DNA from 4 places in the Streptomyces sp. SLBN-31 genome. Region 1 is predicted to be linked to each of the others. Evidence: riboswitches for the same ligand, from Rfam matches in the RefSeq annotation. Region 1 holds a riboswitch; each other region holds the start of a gene.
The links. Region 1 has a riboswitch for cobalamin ahead of FBY22_RS16190 (CbtB-domain containing protein). Riboswitches for the same ligand answer to the same signal wherever they lie in the genome.

Region 1 (5,164 bases):
CCACCGTCCCGGCGGGAGCAGGAGCAGGAGCAGGCGCCGCATCCGGAGCCGGAGCCGGACAGGACGTTCCCGCTGAGCGGCACTTCCCCGTCGCCGTGGTCATCGCGCACGGGCTGTTCGCCGTGGCGACCGTGTTGCTCGTCCTGCTGTCCGCCCTGAGTGTCGGGGGCAGCTGACATGTCCCAGCACCACGCCGCCCTGTCGCATTCGTCCGAGCCGATACCTCAGCAGGTGCCTGCCCTGCATGTGGTCTCCCCCGTCGAGCAGGAGACCGACCTGGCAGCCGCCGAGCAGGCCGCCGGGCAGTTCCTGCGAGCTCTGGGCATCAGCACCGACTCCGAGAGCCTGCGCGGCACTCCGGGCCGTATGACACGCGCCTATGCCGAGTTGTTCTCGCCCCGCTCGTTCGACCTGACGACCTTCCCCAACGACGAGGGGTACGACGAACTCGTCCTGGCCCGCAACATTCCCCTGCGGTCGGTGTGCGAGCACCATCTGCTGCCCTTCGTCGGCACCGCCCACATCGGCTACCTGCCGGGCCGACGGATCCTCGGACTGTCCAAACTCGCCCGCATCCTGGAACACTTCGCCTGTCGGCCACAGGTACAGGAGCGCCTCACCAAGCAGGTGGCGGACTGGCTGCAGAACCAGCTGCAGCCCAAAGGCGTCGGGGTGGTCATCGAGGCCGAGCACACCTGCATGACCCTGCGCGGCGTCCAGGCCACCGGCACCACCACCATGACTTCCACCCTGCTAGGCCTGCTGCGCACCGACGCCCGCTCGCGCAGCGAATTCCTCACACTGACCGGCCTGCCCGGCTGACAACCGCTCCCCCGCGTACCGAAAGACCCACTACATGGAAATCTGGATCAACCCCGGCTGCAGCAAGTGCGTCTCCGCGCTCTCGATGCTGGACGCGGAAGACGCCTCCTACACCGTGCGGCACTACCTTGAGGAACCGCCCACGGCGCAGGAGATCGAGGAGGTACTGCTGCGCCTCGGGCTGGAGCCATGGGACATCACCCGCAGCAACGAACCCGAAGCGGCCGAGCTCGGCCTTTCCGCACGGCCCCGCGAAACCGCCTCCCGCGCGCGCTGGATCAACGCGCTGGCCACCCACCCGTCCTTGATCCAGCGACCGATCATCACCGCGGACGACGGGACCACGGTGATCGGCCGCACACCGGACGCTGTCCGGTCCGTCCTGCCCTAGACGCGCCGTCGCCGCCGGCCCGGGTCTGCCGCGAACGATCCCCGGGCCGGCACGCGCGGCCTCAGCGACCCAGCACCACCGCCAGCCGCCGACCGGCTCAGCCGGTGACCGCCTCGACGAGGGTCCAGATGGCAAGGCCCGCCATGCAGAGGGCACCGAAGCGCTGCACGGTCTTCAGCGGCACCTTCTTGGCGATGAACCGCCCGGCCAGCAGGGCCAGGGCGGAGACAGACATCAGGGCGGCGGCGGATCCGATCGCGGTGGGCAGCCAGCCGTTCGTGGCGGCAAGGTTGGCCGTGGTGATCTGCGTCAGATCACCCCATTCGCTGATGAACACGGCCATGAAGGCAGTGGTGTAGACGGGCCAGAAACCGGTGACGGTCTTCCCGGCGGTCTCGTCCTCATCGTCGCCCGACCCTCGCAGCAGGACGACGGCGCCGAAGGCGAACAGGGCGGCGGAGACGAGTTTGACGGCCAGGGTGGGCAGCAGGCTGAGCAGGCTGCCGGCGCCCACGGCGATGGTCACGTGCACGACGAATGCCGTGGAGGTGCCGAACCACACGTACAGCGGCCGCATGCGGGTGCCCATGGCCAGCGAGGCGAACATCGTCTTGTCGGGCAGCTCCGCGAGGAAGATCAGTCCGAACGCGGTGACGAGCGCCACGGGGTCGAAGGTCATTACTGGTGCTTTCTGCCGGGGCCGGGCCACGGGCTCGTGAGGCACCCAGGCGGGCGACGGGAAGAACCACTCGGCCCGGCATGACGGAGCGGCCCGCACAGCCGTGCGGGCCGGGTCTTGCCTTGGCCGAAGGTCTCGTCCACCCCCGCACCATGTGATGCGAGAGCCCGGAGGCCGGGACATCCGTGGACATCCAGTATGTCGACCTGCCGGTGTTGCGGGACTACTCCCCTTCGCTGCCGACCAGTGTAACGGCCGCCGGACGGTCCGCAGGCAGCGGCTTCCGACACGAGGGCTCAATCCCCCTGTCTCCCTCACCAACGGCCGGGGTGCGCCGCCACGCGAGCACCGACTGCACCATCGCCGCATCCCCCTTCCGCCGCGAGATGCATCACTCCAGGTGGTGCGGTCTTGGCCATGTTCGCGACACGCGGTACGGTCGCTGGGATATCGACGACGGCAAGACGGAAGCCGGTGGGAATCCGGAACGGTCGCGCCACTGTGTGCCTGCGCCTCGCGAAGAGGTGGCGGCGAGTCAGACCCGTAGCCGTCGTCATGTGCACCACCGAGATGGGACGCGAACTCCCAGAGGAGGCCCTGCCATGGCGCAGCATGTCGCCCAGCCGACTGCCACCACTCCCGCTCTTCCCGCCAAGCTGCCGATCGGCGCGATCGCTCCTTGGGCGGTCTTCTTCGGCATCCTGATGCTGGTCCTGCTGTACTTCGTCGGCGCCGAGCAGGGCGCCACCTCCGTGTTCAACGGCACGGACGTTCACGAGTGGGTGCACGACGCCCGCCACCTGCTCGGCTTCCCCTGCCACTGAGGCAAGGGACACCGAGCGCTCCATGAACTCCGCAACGGTAAGAAACCTCCTCGTGCGCGGCATGCTCGCCGGCCTCGCGGCCGGCGTGCTCGCGCTGGTCGTGGCCTACCTTCTCGGCGAGCCGTACGTCGACAAGGCGATCGCCTTCGAGGAGGGCCACTCCCACGGGCACGAGATGGAAGTGGTCTCCCGCTCCCTGCAGTCCACCGCCGGCCTGGCCACCGGCGTCCTCATCTACGGGGTCGCCTTCGGCGGCATCGCCGCCCTCGCCTACGCCTTCGCACTCGGCCGCGTCGGCCGCTTCACCCCCCGCGCGACGGCACTGCTGCTGTCCGGCTGCGCACTGCTCACCGTCTACGTCGTCCCCTTCCTGAAGTACCCGGCCAACCCGCCGTCCGTCGGCCACCCCGACACCATTGGCAAGCGGACCACCCTGTACTTCCTGATGATGGTGCTCAGCGTCCTCCTCACGATCGCCGCCACGATCTTGGGCAAGCGCCTGGCGCCGTCCCTGGGCACATGGTGGGCGACCGTGGTCGCGGTGGCCGCCTTCGTGCTGGTGATCGGGCTCGCGTACGCGTTCCTGCCCGTCGTCAATGAGGTGCCGAGAGAGTTCCCGGCCACCGTGCTGTGGCGCTTCCGGCTCTCCGCGCTGGCCATCCAGATGGCTTTGTGGACCGGATTCGGTCTGGTCTTCGGCGAGTTGGCCGAACGGCTGCTGAATCCCAAGCCCGCCGCGGCTGCCACGGCACGCCAACCGGCGGCCGGCCTCAACTGACAGGCGCCGCCACACGCGAGAGGGTCCACGGAACCGTCCGAGGGCCCTCTGGCGTTTTCCGGCACCTCAGCCGTCGGTGTCCCGCCCGCCGAGAGGGCGCCCCACACGCAGGTTCCAGCGTCCCGCTCGGCCGCTGATCTCCGTCGCCGTGAGAGGCGCCACGTCGATGCGCCAGAAGACCGTCGGCGGCGCTTGCGACACCTGCACCACCACGGCCCGCACGACATCGGGCTCCACGACGGCGATCGTGCGGTCGTCCGCCACGTACTCGCTGTCCAGCCACTGTCCGATGCGCGAGCACAGCTGCTGCACCGACTCCCCGCCGTGAGGCGCCGAAGCCGGGTCGGCGAGCCACTGCGCCACCGCCTCCGGCTCGGCCGAGCCGACCTCGTCGAGCGTGCGGCCCTGCCACCGGCCCACGTGCAGGCCCGCGAGTTCCGCCCGAGGGTCACCCTCGCGCAGTCCGAGTGCGGCGGCCGTCTCCCGGCAGCGCAGACTGGGGGAAGTGAGGACACGGGCGGGCGAACGCGGCGTCCAGGCCGCCGCCCCGGCCCGCGCAGTACCGCTCTCATCGAGCGGGGTCCGGCCGTCGTCGAAGCGAGCCTGGCGCAGGGACGGGTTGCTCGCGGGCGAGATGAGGATGACGCGGCTGGTCACGCGGTCGCTCCTGGAGTCTCGAACATGAGTGGGACGCCACCGGACGGGCACTGCCGGAGCGCGTCTGAAGGCTATCGTTCCGTGCAACAGCCCACCTCACCGTGTCCGGAGCGCGCCGCGGCGGTCCCTGCCGGTCACCGCGGCGGCGTCCACCGAACGCGCCGCCAGTAGAATCGGCGTCCGTGGCGGACACCCAGTACGAAGACCTGTTGCGGCTGGTGCTCACGTCCGGGACGGCCAAGGCCGACCGGACGGGCACCGGGACCCGAAGTGTCTTCGGACACCAACTGCGCTACGACCTCTCGCAGGGGTTCCCGCTGATCACCACCAAGAAGGTGCACCTGAAGTCCATCGTGTACGAGCTGCTGTGGTTCCTGCGCGGCGACTCGAACGTCGGCTGGCTGCGCGAGCACGGCGTCACCATCTGGGACGAATGGGCCGACGCGAACGGTGACCTCGGCCCGGTCTACGGCGCGCAGTGGCGCTCTTGGCCCGCCCCGGACGGCCGGCACATCGACCAGATCAGCAACGTCCTCGACACACTGCGCCGCGACCCCGACTCCCGCCGGATGCTCGTCTCCGCGTGGAACGTCGCCGAGCTGGACAAGATGGCGCTGGCGCCGTGTCACGCCTTCTTCCAGTTCTACGTCGCCGACGGCAGGCTCTCCTGTCAGCTGTACCAGCGCAGCGCGGACCTGTTCCTCGGCGTCCCGTTCAACATCGCGAGCTACGCCCTGCTCACGCACATGGTGGCGCAGCAAGTCGGCCTCGAACCGGGCGACTTCATCTGGACCGGCGGCGACTGCCACCTCTACGACAATCACCTCCAGCAGGTGACCGAGCAGCTCTCGCGCACGCCGTTCGAGTTTCCCCAGTTGAGTCTGCGCCAAGCGGAGTCACTGTTCGACTACGCCTACGGCGATGTGGAAATACTCGGCTACCAGCATCACCCGGCCATCAAGGCCCCGGTCGCGGTGTGACCGACGGCGGCACACTCTCCCGGACCTGTCCGA
Region 2 (5,164 bases), on a different contig from region 1:
CAGGACGCCGTACGTGCGCCGCCCGGTGAGCCCGTGCAGCATGTCGAGGCCGGGCTCCAGGAGGCTGACGTCGCCCCGGAACTTGTTGACCAGGAACCCCGCGACGAGCGCCTGGTCCTCGGGGGAGAGGAGCGCGACCGTCCCGAAGAAGGAGGCGAAGACGCCCCCGCGGTCGATGTCCCCGACGACCAGCACGGGCAGCCCGGCGTTCCGGGCGATGCCCATGTTCACGATGTCCGTGCGCCTGAGGTTGATCTCGGCCGGACTGCCCGCCCCTTCGCAGATCACCGCGTCATACGTGCCCCGCAGTTCGGCGAGACAGTCGAGAACGGTCCCGAGGAGCTTCTGCTGCCGCCCGCCGTGATACCCCCGCGCGCTCAACTCGCCCACGGGCCGGCCCATCAGCACGACCTGACTGCTCTGCTCGCCCCCCGGCTTCAGCAGCACCGGGTTCATCAGCGCGGTCGGCTCGATCCGGCACGCCTGGGCCTGCATGGCCTGCGCCCGCCCGATCTCGGCGCCCTCACGCGTCACGAACGAGTTCAGGGACATGTTCTGCGCCTTGAACGGCGCGACCTTGACGCCCTGTCGCACCAGCCAGCGGCAGATCCCGGCGGTGACGACGCTCTTGCCCGCGTCGGAGGTGGTACCGGCGACGAGCAGCCCACCGCCGCTCATGACGCACGTCCCCTCAGCAGGGCGCGCGCGGCAACGCTCACGCCGAGCGCGAGCAGTCCGACGCGCCGCGACAGCCGCACGGCCCGCTCGATGTCCCCGACCTCCACGGGCCGCCCCTCCCTGTTCAGCACGGGCCGGTGCTCGACCCGCCCTCCGTACGACAAGGTCCCGCCCAGGCGCACCCCGAGCGCTCCCGCGAACGAGGCCTCCACCGGACCGGCGTTGGGGCTCGGGTGCCGGCCGGCGTCGGCGCGCCAGGCCCGTACCGCCCCCGCCGGGTCACCCCCGGCGACCGTCGCGAGCCCGGCCGTCAGCCTGGCCCCCGGCCATCCGGCCACGTCGTCCAGCCGCGCCGAGGCCCACCCGTAGCGCCGGTAACGGGCCGACCGGTGCCCGACCATGGCGTCCAGTGTGTTCACGGCCCGGAAGCCCAGCAGCCCCGGCACACCGCCGACGGCCCCCCACACCAGCGCCCCGACCACCGCGTCGGAGGTGTTCTCGGCGACCGACTCCACCACGGCCCGCGCGATCCCGTCGGCGTCCAGCGCCTGCGGATCCCGCCCGCACAGATGCGGCAGCCGTGCCCGGGCGGCCTCGACGTCCCCCGCCTCCAGGGCCCGTCCCACGGTCCGTGCCTCGCGCGCGAGCGACGTGCCGCCGACCACGGCCCAGGTGGCGGCGGCGGTCAGCGCGACGGAAGCGGTACGGGAGGGACGTACGAGCGACTGTGCCGCGGCGCCGAGGGCCACGGCACCGCCCACGCACACGGCGGTGTGCAGCGCGCCCCACCCGCGGTGGTCACGCCACAGCACTCTTTCCACGGCGCCGGCGGCACGCCCGAACACGGCGACCGGATGTCCGCGGCGTGGATCGCCGAGGAGCTGGTCACCGAGGAGTCCGGCGGCGGCGCCGTACGCGAAGACGCGATCGGCCCGCACCGGCTCAGCCCGCCAAGGGGTCGGGCGGGACCGGGGTGGTGAACCTCAACAGGCAGCCGCGCATGGCGATATGTCCTCACTCAGGGTGTCCGCGCCCTGGTTCGACGAGACCGGCGGTGGGAGTTCCTGGCTCCCGGGGCTATCTACCCCGGTGACAGTGGCGGGACCGCGCCGGAATCTCACCGGCTTCCTCCCTTGCCGCCGTACATGGCTCCGGCAGTCCACCACGCGCCCGAACGGCAGTCAACTTGCCGTTGACCTGCGACGCGGGAGTGTGCTGAGGCCCACACGCAGGGGGTCGCCGGGGTCACCGGAACGCGTGATGCCGGGACGGATCACCGTCCCGGCATCACAGGTGCGTTCGAGGCTCAGGCCTTGTTCATGATCAGCGAGATTCCGTACGCGACGGCCGCCGCGCATCCCGCGAAGGCCACGTAGGCCCCGGTCGCCGCGAGAGCGGCCGAGTTGCCCTCGGCCACGGCCCGCTCCTTGCGGGACAGGCCCATCACGCCGAGGGTGAACAGGGCGACGAGACCCACGGTGACCGCGAGGCTGACGCCGAAGACGGAGCCCAGAGCTGCCCAGTCGATCTTCATGCTGCTGATTCCTTCGTTACCTGATGCTCGGGACTCAGACGGCGGCCGGCGGGTTCACCGGCTCCGTGGTCGGGGTCGTGGCCGGCGCCGCGATGGTGGCCGTCAGCTCCTCGGTGACCGTGCCCGCGGGCGGCGGGGTCACGGCGGCGATGGCCGTGGTCACCACGCCGGGCGGTTCCTCGGTCTCGTTGACGTTGGACGCGTCGACGACCTCGCGGCGCGAGAGCTTCCAGATCGCGGCGCTCGCGGCGACCAGGAAGACGGCGACGACGGCGGTGCCCCAGTCTCCGAGGTCCGTCACGGACTCGGCGCCCGCGCCGACGAGCGCGGCGGCCGGGAGGGTGAGAACCCAGGCGACCAGCATCCGGGTCGCGGTCGACCAGCGCACCACACCGCCCTTGCGGCCCAGGCCCGCACCCATCACGGAGCCGGAGACGACGTGCGTGGTGGACAGCGAGAAGCCGAGGTGCGAGGAGGCCAGGATCGCCGTGGCTGCGCTGGTCTGGGCGGCGAAGCCCTGCTGCGGCTGCAGCTCGGTCAGGCCCTTGCCCATGGTGCGGATGATGCGCCAGCCGCCGATGTAGGTGCCGAGCGCGATGGCGAGACCGGCGGAGAGGATGACCCAGGTGGGCGGGTCGGCGTCGGGGGCGACGACTCCGCCGGCGACCAGGGCGAGCGTGATGATGCCCATGGTCTTCTGTGCGTCGTTCGTGCCGTGCGCCAGGGAGACCAGGCCGGCGGAGGCGACCTGCCCGGCGCGGTAGCCCTTGGCGGAGGCCTTGCCGTCGGCCTTCTTGTCCAGGGTGTAGGAGAAGCGCGTCGCGAGGAACGCGGCCAGACCGGCCACGATCGGTGCGGCGAGCGCCGGCAGGAGAACCTTGGTCGCGAGCACGTCGCCGTGCACGGCACCGAAGCCGGCCGAGGCGACGGTGGCGCCGATCAGACCACCCATGAGGGCGTGCGAGGAGCTGGAGGGCAGCCCCACCAGCCAGGTCAGCAGGTTCCAGAGGATCGCGCCGACCAGAGCGGCGAAGATGACCTCGGGACGGATGCCGGTCTCGTCGACGAGACCCTTGGAGATCGTGTTGGCGACCTCCACGGAGAGGAAAGCGCCCACAAGGTTCAGCACGGCGGACATGGCCACCGCGACCTTGGGCTTGAGTGCACCGGTCGAGATGGTCGTGGCCATCGCGTTGGCGGTGTCGTGGAAACCGTTCGTGAAATCGAACGCGAGTGCGGTTACCACCACAATCGCGAGGATCAGCGAGAAGTTTTCCATTTACCCAGGCAATCGTTCGAAGTCATCGGACGGTTGACCGTAAATAACCTGGGTGAACGGAAGATGAACTGAGGTGGGCATCAGGGTGTCGGAAAACAGCCGTCCGGGGTGAACCGGCTCGGCACGACCACCTGGCTCCAGTCCACCATGCCCGTCTCGCTCGGCCCGTGGCACCCGTGCCCGGCGCCGGAGGTTGTATGCGATGTCGAGTCGGAGCGTCGGTTTCCGTCCTGAAGTGCCCCACCCGGAGACGGGCCGGCACCCTCTTTGGCAGGATCGCGGCATGGCTGATCAGCGGCGGGACCAGGGTGACGGGCGGGATCTCCGAAAGGACGCGCGGGACGTGCCGCGGGGACGGGCGAGGACCGCGCTCCCCGAGGAGACGCGCGCCTGGGAGGCCCTCGTCGCCACGGCCCGCCGCACCGTCACCGAGGGCCTGGTCGTCGGCACCTCCGGCAACGTCTCGGTACGGGTCGGCGACACCGTCCTGGTCACCCCCTCCGGCGTGCCGTACGACCGCCTCACCCCGGACGACATCACGGGGGTCGCCCTCGACGGGCGCCAGGTCCTCGGCACCCTGGTCCCGACCAGCGAGCTGCCCATGCACCTCGCGATCCACCGCTCCACCGACGCCCGCGCCGTCGTCCACACCCACGCCGTGCACGCGACGGCCGTCTCGACCCTCGTCCCCGAGCTCCCGACGATCCATTACATGTCCGCCGCCCTCGGCGGACCCGTCCGAGTCGCCCCCTATGCGACCTACGGCACCGACGAGTTGGCCGAGAACATGCTGCTCGCCCTCGCCGGCCGCTCGGCCTGCCTCCTGCAGAACCACGGCACGATGGCTTACGGCGCCACCCTCGACCAGGCCTACGACCGCACGGCCCAACTGGAGTGGATGTGCCGCCTGTGGCTGACGGCGTCCTCGGTGCCGGGCCTGTCACCGACCCTGCTGACCCGCGAACAGCTGGACGAGGTGGGGGAGAAGCTCAAGGGGTACGGGCAGCGCTGACCCGGGCGTCACGGGGTAACCGGGACGGCGTGAGCACACCACATCGCCGCCGCACGACATCACCCCGCCCCCGCCTTCCGCTGGCCGGTCACCGGTACCGCCAGGACACTGGACAGGTGCGTACTGTCAGAGCGACGGCCGCCGCCGTCACCGTAGCCCTCGCCGCCGGCGCGGCCTCCGTGGCCGCCGGCCGCTTCGCCAGCGGCGCCGCGCTCAAGGCGGCGCCCGGCAGGCCCCTGCCCACGGAGCCCCGCCTCACCGTGCACGCCACCGCGGCCGGCCGCGTCACCCTCACCCGCGACCTGGCGGCCCTGCGCCCCGGCACCTACGGTCTCGCGGGCGACGCCAGTCACGCGGTCGTCGGCCCCGTCCTCGACTCCGCCGAACACTCCGCCGACACCGTCGTGCGCCGGCTGGAACGTGTCACGCACGGCACCCTCGAACGTCGCGACAAGGTGTGGTTCACCCCCAACCTCCACGTCGGCAACCCCCGCGACGCCCTCGGCCTTGACCACACCGACGTCGACATCCCCGGCGAACTCGGCTCCCTGCCCGCCTGGTTCGTCCCCGGCGTGCGCGACACCTGGATCATCGCGGTGCACGGCCTCGGCACCACCCGCGAACTGTCCATGAACGTCATGGAGTTCCTGCACCGCCAGCG
Region 3 (5,164 bases), on a different contig from region 1:
GGGTGAGGTTGCGCGCGGCGACCTCCATCACGCGCTTGCCGGCGGCGACCGATCCGGTGAAGGAGACCTTGTCGATCCCGGGATGCCCGACCAGGTACTCGCTGACCTCCCGGTCGGCGGGCAGCACGGACAGCACGCCCTCCGGGAGCCCGGCCTCCCTGGTGATGTCGGCGAGGATGTACGCGTCCAGCGGCGACTCGGGCGACGGTTTGAGGAGCACCGAACAGCCGGTGAGCAGCGCGGGCGCGAGTTTGGCGGCGGCGACGAACTGCGGGACGTTCCAGGGAACCACGGCCGCCACGACCCCGACCGGCTCGCGCCGCACGAGGATCTTCCCGAGCACGCCGTCGCGCCGCTCCTCGTAGGTGAAGTTCCGGGCGACCGTGATCGCCGCGTCCCACACCATCATCGCGCCGAGGGCCTGCGCGAGGACGCTCCAGGAGTACGGCGACCCGTTCTCGGACGAGATCACGCGGGCGATCTCCTCGTGCCGTACGGCGATCGCGTCCTTGATCCGGGTGACCACCTCGATCCGCTCGTCCAGTGACATCCGCGGCCAGGGCCCCTCGTCGAAGGCCCGGCGCGCCACCGCCACCGCCCGGTCGACGTCCTCCCGCGAGGCGTGCGGCACCCGCCCGATGACCTCCTCGGTGTGCGGGGAGATCACCTCGATGACGTCCTCGCCCAGGGGATCGGTCAGTTCCCCTCCGATGAACAGCTGTCCGTGTTCCAAGAGCTCGGCCATCACCACTGCCCTCGTTTCTGACGGTGTTTCAGGAACTGATACCAGTTCTAGTTATAGTGGGCAATGGCCGTGGAGCGGAGGGCAGATGGCGGAGACGTTCGATCATGGCGGGGGCATACGGTCCGTTCGGGTGCCCATTCCGGACAACCCGCTCGGGCACACCCTGGTGTACGTCGTCGGCACCGACCGCGGGCCCGTCCTGATCGACACCGGCTGGGACGACCCGGGGGCCTGGTCCGTGCTGGCGGAGGGGCTGCGCGCCTGCGGTACCGACGTCTCGGAGATCCACGGTGTCGTGATCACCCATCACCACCCCGACCACCACGGCCTGTCGGGCAGGGTGCGTGAGGCCTCCGGTGCCTGGATCGCGATGCACGCGGCCGACACGGCGATCGTCCGGCGCACCCGTGAGACCCGGGCCGACCGCTGGTTCACCTACATGGCCGCCAAGCTCACGGCCGCCGGCGCCCCGGAGGAGCACGTGGCTCCGCTGCGCGACCCCGCCCCGCGCGCCGCCCTGCCCGGCCTCTCCCCCGCCCTGCCCGACCGCGAGATCGTGCCCGGCGAGCTGCTCGACCTGCCGGGGCGGCGGTTGCGCGCGATCTGGACGCCCGGCCACACCCCCGGCCATGTGTGCCTGCACCTGGAGGAGGAGCACCCCTCCCGACTGCCGGGCCACGGACGCCTGTTCTCCGGGGACCATCTGCTTCCCGAGATCACCCCGCACATCGGCCTCTACGAGGACCCGGACGACGCCACGGTCACCGACCCCCTCGGCGACTACCTCGACTCCCTCGAACGCGTCGGCCGGCTCGCCCCCGCCGAGGTGCTCCCGGCCCACCAGCACGCCTTCACCGACGGGCCGTCCCGCGTAAGGGAGTTGCTCGCCCACCACGAGGAGCGCCTCGCCGGGCTCCTGAGCCTGCTCGCCGCGCCCCTCACCCCCTGGCAGCTCGCCGAGCGCATGGAGTGGAACCGGCCCTGGGAGCAGATCCCCTACGGTTCGCGCAACATCGCCGTCTCCGAGGCGGAGGCGCATCTGCGACGACTGGTGAAACTGGGCCGGGCGGAGGCGGTGCCGGGGAGCGATCCGGTGACGTACACGGCCGTCGACCGCGTATGAATACGGTGACGTACACAGCCGTAGACCGCGTATGAATACGGGTTCATGGAGAACCTTCTCGCCGAGCGCGCCTGCGAACGCCTGATCCTCGATTTCGTCCACCGCCTCGATCTCGGTGAACCGGCCACCGTGGCCGAGTTGTTCACCGAGGACGGCGTCTGCCAGTGGCCGGAGGGCCAACGACGGATCGAGGGACGGGACGCGCTGCGGACGTACTTCGGCGCCCGTCCCGCCGACCGGCTCTCGCGCCGCGTGATGTCCAACGTCCGGGTCACCGTGACGGGTCCGGACACGGCCACGGCCACGTCGTACTTCACGACGTACCGCCTGGACGGCCACCCGGGCGGCATCCTGCCCGCCGGGCCGCCGTACCAGGTGGGTCACTACGAGGACGCCTTCCGCAGGGCCGCCGACGGTACCTGGCTGCTCGCCGCCCGCACCCTCGTCCTGCCTTTCGGCGGCGGCCCGCAGCGCGTGCACACCGACGCCGCGCCCTACGTCCGCTTCTCCGACGGCACCGAACCGCCGCTGTCGCAGGGCGTGCGCACCGGTCCCTTCCTGTTCACCTCCGGACAGGGACCCCTGCATCCGGGCACCCACGAAATGCCGGCCGCCTTCGCCGAGCAAGCACGCCTGGTGCTGGCCAATGTCGCGGCCGTGGCCGGTGACCGCCGCTCGATCGTGCGCTGCACCTGCTACCTGGCAGACCGCGCCCACTTCGCCGAGTTCAACGCCGTCTACCGGGAGTTCTTCACCGGCTGCGACCCGCTTCCGGCCCGGACGACGGTGGTGGCGCGCCTGGTGCGGGAGGGGGTGCTGGTGGAGGTGGACGCGGTGGCCGTCGTGGGCTGACCCACGGGCGCGAGAGAACCCGGGGCCCGTCCCGCCGGCGATCTGGCCCTGGTGCTGTGCCGGCTGTCGGAGGCGTCGGCGTCGGTGACCTCCGTCACGCACAGCCACCGCTCAGACCTTCCTGACCCGCGGGTACAGTGTCCGGGTCGTCATCACCCGTACGGGGGAAAGCCGGTGCGAATCCGGCGCTGACCCGCAACCGTGACCCGGTCCGACCCGGACCGGCCAGCCGGAGTGCCCCGTACGGATCGTGACCGGCTCACGTGTGCCGGCTCCCCGCCGCCACACGGCACCGTCGAGGTATACGGAGCCGAGCCGCCCGGGGCTGTCCCGTGCTGCTTTCCGGCTCCCCAGGGAGAGGCAGCAGCCGATCATGAGCGTCATCCGTCACAGCGCCGCGGCGCTGGCCGCCGTAGCCGTACTCGGCGGCGCGACCCCCGCGGTCGCCGCCTCGCCGTCCCCCTCGGCATCGCTCCCCACCGGCCTCTACGGCACCTCCGACCCGACGTACGACGGCGTCTGGCGCCAGTCGCTCGCCCTGCTCGCGCAGCGCACCGTCGGCGTCGAGCCGGCCGACGCGGCCGTGGCCTGGCTGGCCGGGCAGCAGTGCGGCGACGGTTCCTTCGCCGCCTACCGCGCCACCGCCGGCGCGCCGTGCAAGGCCGACACCAACAGCACGGCGGCCGCGGTCCAGGCCCTCGCCGAGATCGGCGGCCACGACGGCCGGGTGGCGAAGGCCGTCGGCTGGCTGAAGTCGGTGCAGAACAAGGACGGCGGCTGGGGCTTCACCGCCGGTGGCGCCAGCGACGCGAACTCCACGTCCGTCGTGATCGGCGCCCTCGCCCAGGCCGGCGTGACGGTGCCGAACCTCCACAAGGACGGCAAGTCCCCCTACGACGCCCTGCGCGGCCTCGCGCTGCCCTGCGACGGCCCCGACGCGGGCGCCTTCGCCTACCAGCCCGACAAGAAGGGCAGGCTCGCGGCCAACGCCGACGCCACCGCGGCGGCCGTGCTGGGCCTGCTCGGCGAGACGGTCGCGGGCAGCAGGCAGGACGACACCGACGCGCCCGCGGGCTGCGCGGACCCCGACAGCGACTCCGGCCACCAGCCCGCCGCGGACAACGGCGCCGCCTGGCTCGCCAAGTCCCTCGCCAAGAGCGGCCACCTCACCACCGCGCTGCCCGGCGCCAAGCCCCAGCCCGACTACGGCAACACGGCCGACGCGGTCGTCGCCCTGTCGAGCGCCGGCCTCAACTCCCAGGCCGCGAAGCCGCTGCACTGGCTGGAGTCCCACGCCGCCGACTGGGCCGCCCAGGCCGGTCCCGCCGCCTACGCCCAGCTGATCTTCGCCGCGTCCGCCGCCCGGGGCGGAGACGTCCACGACTTCGGCGGCCTGGACCTCGTCGCCAAGCTCAACGCGACCGGCCCGGCCCCCGCGGGCGTCGACGACAACCCGACGGCCGGCCCGGACGGCACCAAGGCGTCCGCCGGCAAGGACGAGGACTCCCTCGGCGTGGCCTGGACGGTCGGCGGCGGCCTGCTCGTCGGCGCCCTCATCGGCTTCGCGCTGATGCTCCGCGGCAGGAGGCGTCAGCGGTGACGCGCCGCGCGACCCTCCTCCTCACGACCCTGTTCCTCACCCTGGGCCTCGCCGCACCGGCCGGGGCCACCGGTTACCGGTACTGGTCGTTCTGGACCCTCGACTCCGGTCACTGGACCTACGCCACCCAGGGCCCCTCCACCGCCCGCCCCGCCGACGGCGACGTCCAGGGCTTCCGCTTCTCGGTCAGCGAGGACTCGGGGGACGCGGCGAAGCCACGCGGCGCGACGTCCTTCGCGGCGATCTGCGCACGGACTCCGGCGGTCCGGGGCGAGAAGCGGATAGCCCTGCTCATCGACTTCGGTACGGCGAAGGACGCCCCGTCCGCCGAGCAGCCGCCCGCCCGCCGCACGGCATGCGCCCGGGTGCCGTCCGACGCGACGACGGCGGACGCCCTGGCCGCGGTCGCCAAGCCCCTGCGCTACGACACCAACGCCCTGCTCTGCGCGATCGCCGGGTACCCGGCGAAGGGGTGCGGCGAGCAGGTGTCGAGCGCCGAGGACAAGCACACGGGCGGCGGCGGAAGCGGCCCTTCGGCGGGCCTGTGGGTGGGTGCGGGCGCGGTCGCGCTGCTGGGCGCCGCGGCGGCATGGCAGGCACGACGGCGCAGGCATGCCTGACACCCACGATCCCGAGCGGTCCGAACAGGGCGGCGCCCCGCGGGTCTGCGTGCCGCGGTCGCGGCAGCGGCGTCTCCTCGTGCACCCCGGGGCCTGGTGGCTGTGGTCGCTCGCGCTCGGCACCGCGGCCACCCGGACCGGCAACCCCCTGCTCCTCGGCCTCCTGATCGCGGTCTCCGCCTACGTCGTCTCCACCTGCCGCCCCCACTCGCCCGACGCCCGCT
Region 4 (5,164 bases), on a different contig from region 1:
AAGGCGGACAGCGGCAAGCAGTTCGACACCGACTTCGCCAACATCCTGCGCGTGACGCACGGTTCGATCTTCAACACCATCGCGAAGATCCGCTCCACCACCAAGAACACCGTGGTGCGGACCCTGGCCGACCAGGCCAACGCCACGGTGCTGGACCACATCACGGTCATGGAGAACACCGGCCTGGTCAACTTCGACCAGGTGCTCTTCCAGGAGACCACCCCGCCGAAGCTGCCCGCCAAGGACCTGACCCCGCCGCCCCCGGTCGCAGGTCAGCCCGCGATCGTGCTCACCCCGCCGGTGGACAGCACCACCCAACCCCCGGTCCTGCCGGGCGAGCCCAGCACGAACGCCAGCCCCACCCCGACGGTGGGCTGAGCGCGGGACACCCGGAAGGACCACCTCCCGCTTGTGTCGAAATTGTGATGGACGGTTGAACTACCGCTGCGTCACCGCAGGTTGACAGCGTTCGATCACGGGCTCCACGATGTGAGCGCACTGAGGCTCATGTGACCAGTGAGCCCAGTGTTTCTTTCGACCATCACCCCGGCAGGACCGGCCGCGGCATGCCCTCACGCTGCCCGCGCGGCCCTCGCCGGGTGCTGCACATGCCGAAGTGGGGATCCGCCATGTCCACAGCGAGCCGTGTCACCGCGCGCCGCCTCCTCGGAACGGGCGTCGCGACGCTCGCCCTCTGCGCCGCCACCGCCTCCGGCGCCTGGGCGCACGGCGGCGCCCCCGGCGGAGACGGCTGGAAGTCGGGTGGCTCCTACAAGCCCGGGACGGGCGCCGGCACCAAGACGGAGACCGACCGCTGCCAGTTCTCCCTCGACGGCACGGACTTCTACGACTCCGTCAAGGTCGACGACCAGAACCTCGGACCCACCGACGACGGCAAGGTCCACATCAAGGTCCGCACCGCAGGCGACGCCTCCACCTGCACCGCCTCGCTCGCCTCCTACCTCGCCCACGGCGCCACCTTCGCCACCTCGGGACAGCAGGTCCTCGTCGACTTCGACACGGTGACGGTCAAGCCCGGCCGGACCGACTCCCTCGACATCGCGGTGCCGGACGCGGGCTGCTTCGCGCAGATCGACCTCTACCGCGGCGCCACGAAGTTCGACGGCAAGCAGGGCGCGAACGACGGCTTCGAGCACGGCGACCTGCCGGCCGGCCCGGACCACGCGGTCATCAAGGACAAGCTGATCGCGTCCTGGAACGGCGGCACGAAGGACTGCACGAGCACCGGGTCGCAGCCCCCCGCCACGCCCTCCACGACCCCGTCCACCCCGACGCCGAGCGCCTCGGAGTCGACACCGGACACCCCCGTGGCGTCCGCGTCCACCAGCGTCCCGGCGGCCACGCCGAACGGCGGCGGGGGCGACCTCGCCGAGACCGGCGGCGGCAACTCCGGCATGATCGCCGGCGGCGCGGCGGTGCTCCTGGCCGGCGGCGCGGCGATCGTCGTCGCGAGCCGACGCCGACGCGGCGCCCGCTCCTAGACCACTCCCGAACGACGGACGCCCCGGGGATCCCCCGCTCCGGGGCGTCCGTCACATCCGCACGTCAGCTCGCGTCGGCGGCACAGTGCTTGAGCAGCAGCCGTACGTCCTCGTCGACGAGCCGGTAGCGCACGACCCGCCCCTCCTTCTCCCCGGCGACCGCACCGGCCGCGCGCAGCAGCCGCAGCGCCTGCGAGACGGCCGGGTCGTTCATACCGGTCGCGATCGCCAGGTCGGACACGGCCAGCGGCCCCGTGCGGTGCAACGCGAGCAGCAGGGCCAGCCGCTTGGGGTCGGCGAGCAGGGAGAAGCGGTCGGCCCACATGCGCACATGGGCCTCGTCACCGATGGCGGCGATGGCGTCGCACACCCGGTGGCCGTCGATGGTGCGCCGGTCTGCGCGATCGGCCGGGACGAGATGCATGGGGTCATCCTCGCAGCCCCATATGTGATCTTGAATACCTGCGCAGGTGCGCAGCTATGCAGGGATACGTGGGGTCGCCTACGGTGAGCGGGCCGTGGCGTTCGGGAATCCGGTGCGATACCGGAGCGGCCCTCGCCACTGAAATCGGGGAGTCCCCGTCCCGCGTCCCGCAAGGGACAGCCACTGGTCGTCTCACGACGGCTGGGAAGGCAGGGACGACGGACGCACGACCCGTAAGCCAGGAGACCGGCCACGGCAGCTCACGAAAGATCCACGAGGTGCTGGAGCTGATGGCATGACCCTGCCCGAGACCAAGGACGCCTCCTTCCGCTGGCGACGCGAGGACACCGTCAAGACCGCGGGACTGGTGGCGGTGATCGCCGCCCTGCACATCGTCGCCTTCGGAATCCTCTTCCTCCTGGTGGTCCCCGGCCACTACGAGGTCGGCTCCAAGGCCTTCGGCATCGGCCTGGGCATCACGGCCTACACACTGGGCGTGCGGCACGCCTTCGACGCCGACCACATCGCCGCGATCGACAACACCACCCGCAAGCTGATGGCCGACGGCAAGCGGCCGGTGTCCGTCGGGTTCTGGTTCGCGCTCGGGCACTCCAGCGTGGTGATCGTGCTGGCCGTGATGATCGCGGCGGGCACGCAGCTCGCCGACAAGGTGACCAACCAGAACTCGGGTACCCACCAGGTCCTCGGCTTCCTCGGAACAACCGTCGCCGGTGCCTTCCTCTACCTCATCGCGGCGCTCAACCTGGTGGCCCTGGTGGGCATCGTGCGCGTCTTCCGGGCGATGCGGGCGGGCACGTACGACGAGAACGAGCTCCAACGCCACCTCGACTCCCGCGGTTTCATGAACCGCTTCCTGGGCCGCCTGACCCGCTCCATCAGCCGCCCCGGCCAGATGTACCCGGTCGGCTTCCTGTTCGGGCTCGGCTTCGAGACGGCCACCGAGGTCACCCTCATGGTCATGGCCGGCTCCGGAGCGGCGGCGGGCCTGCCCTGGTACGCGATCCTGTGCCTGCCGCTCCTCTTCACCGCGGGGATGTGCCTGTTCGACACGCTCGACGGCACCTTCATGAACTTCGCCTACCAGTGGGCGTTCTCCAACCCGGTCCGCAAGGTCTTCTACAACCTGACCATCACCGGCCTGTCCATCGTGGTCGCCTTCTTCATCGGCACGATGGAACTCGCAGGCCTCGACGTCGGCAACATCGGCTACGTCATCGTCGGCCTGTTCATCGTCGTATGGGCGGCAGCACTGACGTACTGGCGCCTGGCGAAGGTGGAACAGCGCTGGACCGCACGCACGGCCGAAGCGGACTAGGCCCGCTCCACAGTCTCCAGATACAACTTCACGAACCGCTCCACGTCCACGTCCAACGCCACATCCACCAGGGCCTGTTCACGGTCGCCCTCATGGTGCTCGGCCTCGCCGGGCCGAGGGCGCCGGTCGACGATCGTCTGCCCCCGCGTCGCCCCCGGCGCGAGGGAGACCTCGACCGGAAGCAGCCGCGTGCCGATCCCCGCCGGATCGACGACCGCGCACACGGCCCCCGCGTCCCCCAGCCCACCGGCCTCCTCGGCCTCGGGCGCCTCACCGGGATGGGCGGGCCGATGGGCGAGAAGCTCACCGGCGAGCCGGGTCCCCGGTTCGGAACTGGCCCGCAGCCGATGCACGTCCGCACCGGGCACGACGACCTGGGTGAAGACGTCCAGCCCGTACATGGTGATCGGCACCCCGGCGGTCAGCAGCACCGCGGCCGCCTCGGGGTCGTGCCACACGTTGAACTCGGCGACGGGCGTGGCGTTGCCGGTCGCCACCGCGCCGCCCATGAACACGATCCGCTCGATGTTGCGGGTGACCTCGGGATGGGTCCGCAACAGCAGCGCGATGTTGGTCAGCGGAGCGGTGGGAATCAGCGTCACCGGACGAGGCGAACCGACGATCGCCCTGTGCAGCAAGGTCACCGCATCGACGTCGACCGGCCGCCGCCGGGGCGCGGGCAGCCCGAGATCGCCCATACCGTCCACCCCGTGCACCGGGGCGGGCCGCGCGGGCTCGATCAACGGCCGCTCGGCCCCCCGGGCGACCGGAATGTCCGGCGCCCCGGCCTGCTCCAGCACGGTCAACGTATTACGGACAACGCCGTCCACGTCCGTGTTGCCGGCGACGCAGGTCACCGCCCGCAGATCGAGCCCCGGATGCCGCACGGCGAACAACAGCGCCAGGGCGTCGTCGACACCGGTGTCACAGTCGATGATCACCGGAATGCCCACCACGACGAACTCCTCTCGACACCCCCGTACCAGCGACTCTACGAGTCCTGTCGCACCCGGGCCAGAAGCGGTGGGGCAGCCGCGTACGACGGAAGGGGCCGCGGCGGGGGGTGCCCGCCCGCAGTGTCGGGCGTCAAGAAACAGCACATCCCCCCCCGGCACCGCCCGACCGAGGACGGACACCCCCCGCCGCGGCCCCGCACCACCACCGGCCTACGCCCGCCCCCACAGCTCGCCACCCCGCTCAGCGACCCGCTCCCCGATCCGCCGCACCAGCTCCGCACCGGACATCGCACCCACCCGCCACCCGTCCCGCAGCCGCACCTCCACCTGGTCAGCACCGGCCTCGCGGGCACCGATCACGGCCTGGTACGGCACCAGCCGCGCGCCCCGGATCCGGGCACCCAGACTGCCGCCCTCCGGTCCCACCGACTCGACCCGCAGCCCCACCGCCCGCGCCCGCCGCGCCAGCGCCTCCGCCGCGTCCCGCTGCTCCTCCGCGACCGGCAGCACCACGAGCTGCACGGGCGCGAGCCACACCGGGAACGCGCCGCCGTGTTCCTCGACGAGGTGCGCGACCACCCGCTCCACGCTGCCGATGATGCTGCGGTGCACCATCACGGGCCGGTGCTTCGCGCCGTCGGCGCCGATGTAGTGCAGGCCAAATCGTTCGGGCTGGTGGAAGTCGATCTGCACGGTGGAGAGGGTGGCCTCACGCCCGGCGGAGTCGACGACCTGCACATCGATCTTCGGCCCGTAGAAGGCGGCTTCACCCGGGACGGCCTCGTACGAGACGCCCTCGCCATCCAGCACCTCCCGCAGCAACCCAGCGGCCCGCTGCCAAATCCCCTCCCCGGCAACGTACTTACCACCCTCCCCCGGCAGGGAGAGCCGAAAGCGGGCCGCCCGGATACCCAGATCGGCGTAGGCCCGCCGAATGAGACGCAGA

Region 2: another riboswitch for cobalamin. It lies ahead of FBY22_RS30055 (cobalamin biosynthesis protein); the one in region 1 lies ahead of FBY22_RS16190 (CbtB-domain containing protein).
Region 3: another riboswitch for cobalamin. It lies ahead of FBY22_RS33125 (prenyltransferase/squalene oxidase repeat-containing protein); the one in region 1 lies ahead of FBY22_RS16190 (CbtB-domain containing protein).
Region 4: another riboswitch for cobalamin. It lies ahead of FBY22_RS41515 (HoxN/HupN/NixA family nickel/cobalt transporter); the one in region 1 lies ahead of FBY22_RS16190 (CbtB-domain containing protein).

The regions. Positions count from the first base shown of each region.
Region 1 is NZ_VFNC01000001.1:3,521,170-3,526,333, reverse strand. Features, by position in the region: gene FBY22_RS16210 (hypothetical protein) at 1-176, shown strand, start outside; gene folE (GTP cyclohydrolase I FolE) at 178-822, shown strand; gene FBY22_RS16200 (ArsC/Spx/MgsR family protein) at 857-1,213, shown strand; gene FBY22_RS16195 (TMEM165/GDT1 family protein) at 1,311-1,892, opposite strand; cobalamin riboswitch at 2,313-2,458, shown strand; gene FBY22_RS16190 (CbtB-domain containing protein) at 2,495-2,716, shown strand; gene FBY22_RS16185 (CbtA family protein) at 2,739-3,494, shown strand; gene FBY22_RS16180 (histidine phosphatase family protein) at 3,561-4,151, opposite strand; gene FBY22_RS16175 (thymidylate synthase) at 4,334-5,131, shown strand.
Region 2 is NZ_VFNC01000002.1:2,181,139-2,186,302, reverse strand. Features, by position in the region: gene FBY22_RS30060 (cobyric acid synthase) at 1-678, opposite strand, end outside; gene FBY22_RS30055 (cobalamin biosynthesis protein) at 675-1,616, opposite strand; cobalamin riboswitch at 1,716-1,858, opposite strand; gene FBY22_RS30050 (hypothetical protein) at 1,985-2,212, opposite strand; gene FBY22_RS30045 (inorganic phosphate transporter) at 2,247-3,491, opposite strand; gene FBY22_RS30040 (class II aldolase/adducin family protein) at 3,775-4,503, shown strand; gene FBY22_RS30035 (alpha/beta hydrolase) at 4,620-5,164, shown strand, end outside.
Region 3 is NZ_VFNC01000002.1:2,872,951-2,878,114, forward strand. Features, by position in the region: gene FBY22_RS33110 (aldehyde dehydrogenase) at 1-745, opposite strand, end outside; gene FBY22_RS33115 (MBL fold metallo-hydrolase) at 831-1,868, shown strand; partial or broken gene FBY22_RS45445 (nuclear transport factor 2 family protein) at 1,914-2,345, shown strand; gene FBY22_RS45450 (RidA family protein) at 2,343-2,720, shown strand; cobalamin riboswitch at 2,845-2,980, shown strand; gene FBY22_RS33125 (prenyltransferase/squalene oxidase repeat-containing protein) at 3,094-4,320, shown strand; gene FBY22_RS33130 (SCO2322 family protein) at 4,317-4,940, shown strand; gene FBY22_RS33135 (energy-coupling factor transporter transmembrane component T) at 4,933-5,164, shown strand, end outside.
Region 4 is NZ_VFNC01000003.1:846,226-851,389, reverse strand. Features, by position in the region: gene FBY22_RS41530 (DUF4142 domain-containing protein) at 1-378, shown strand, start outside; gene FBY22_RS41525 (LAETG motif-containing sortase-dependent surface protein) at 630-1,502, shown strand; gene FBY22_RS41520 (metalloregulator ArsR/SmtB family transcription factor) at 1,567-1,926, opposite strand; cobalamin riboswitch at 1,981-2,196, shown strand; gene FBY22_RS41515 (HoxN/HupN/NixA family nickel/cobalt transporter) at 2,222-3,262, shown strand; gene FBY22_RS41510 (nucleoside hydrolase) at 3,259-4,218, opposite strand; gene thrS (threonine--tRNA ligase) at 4,429-5,164, opposite strand, start outside.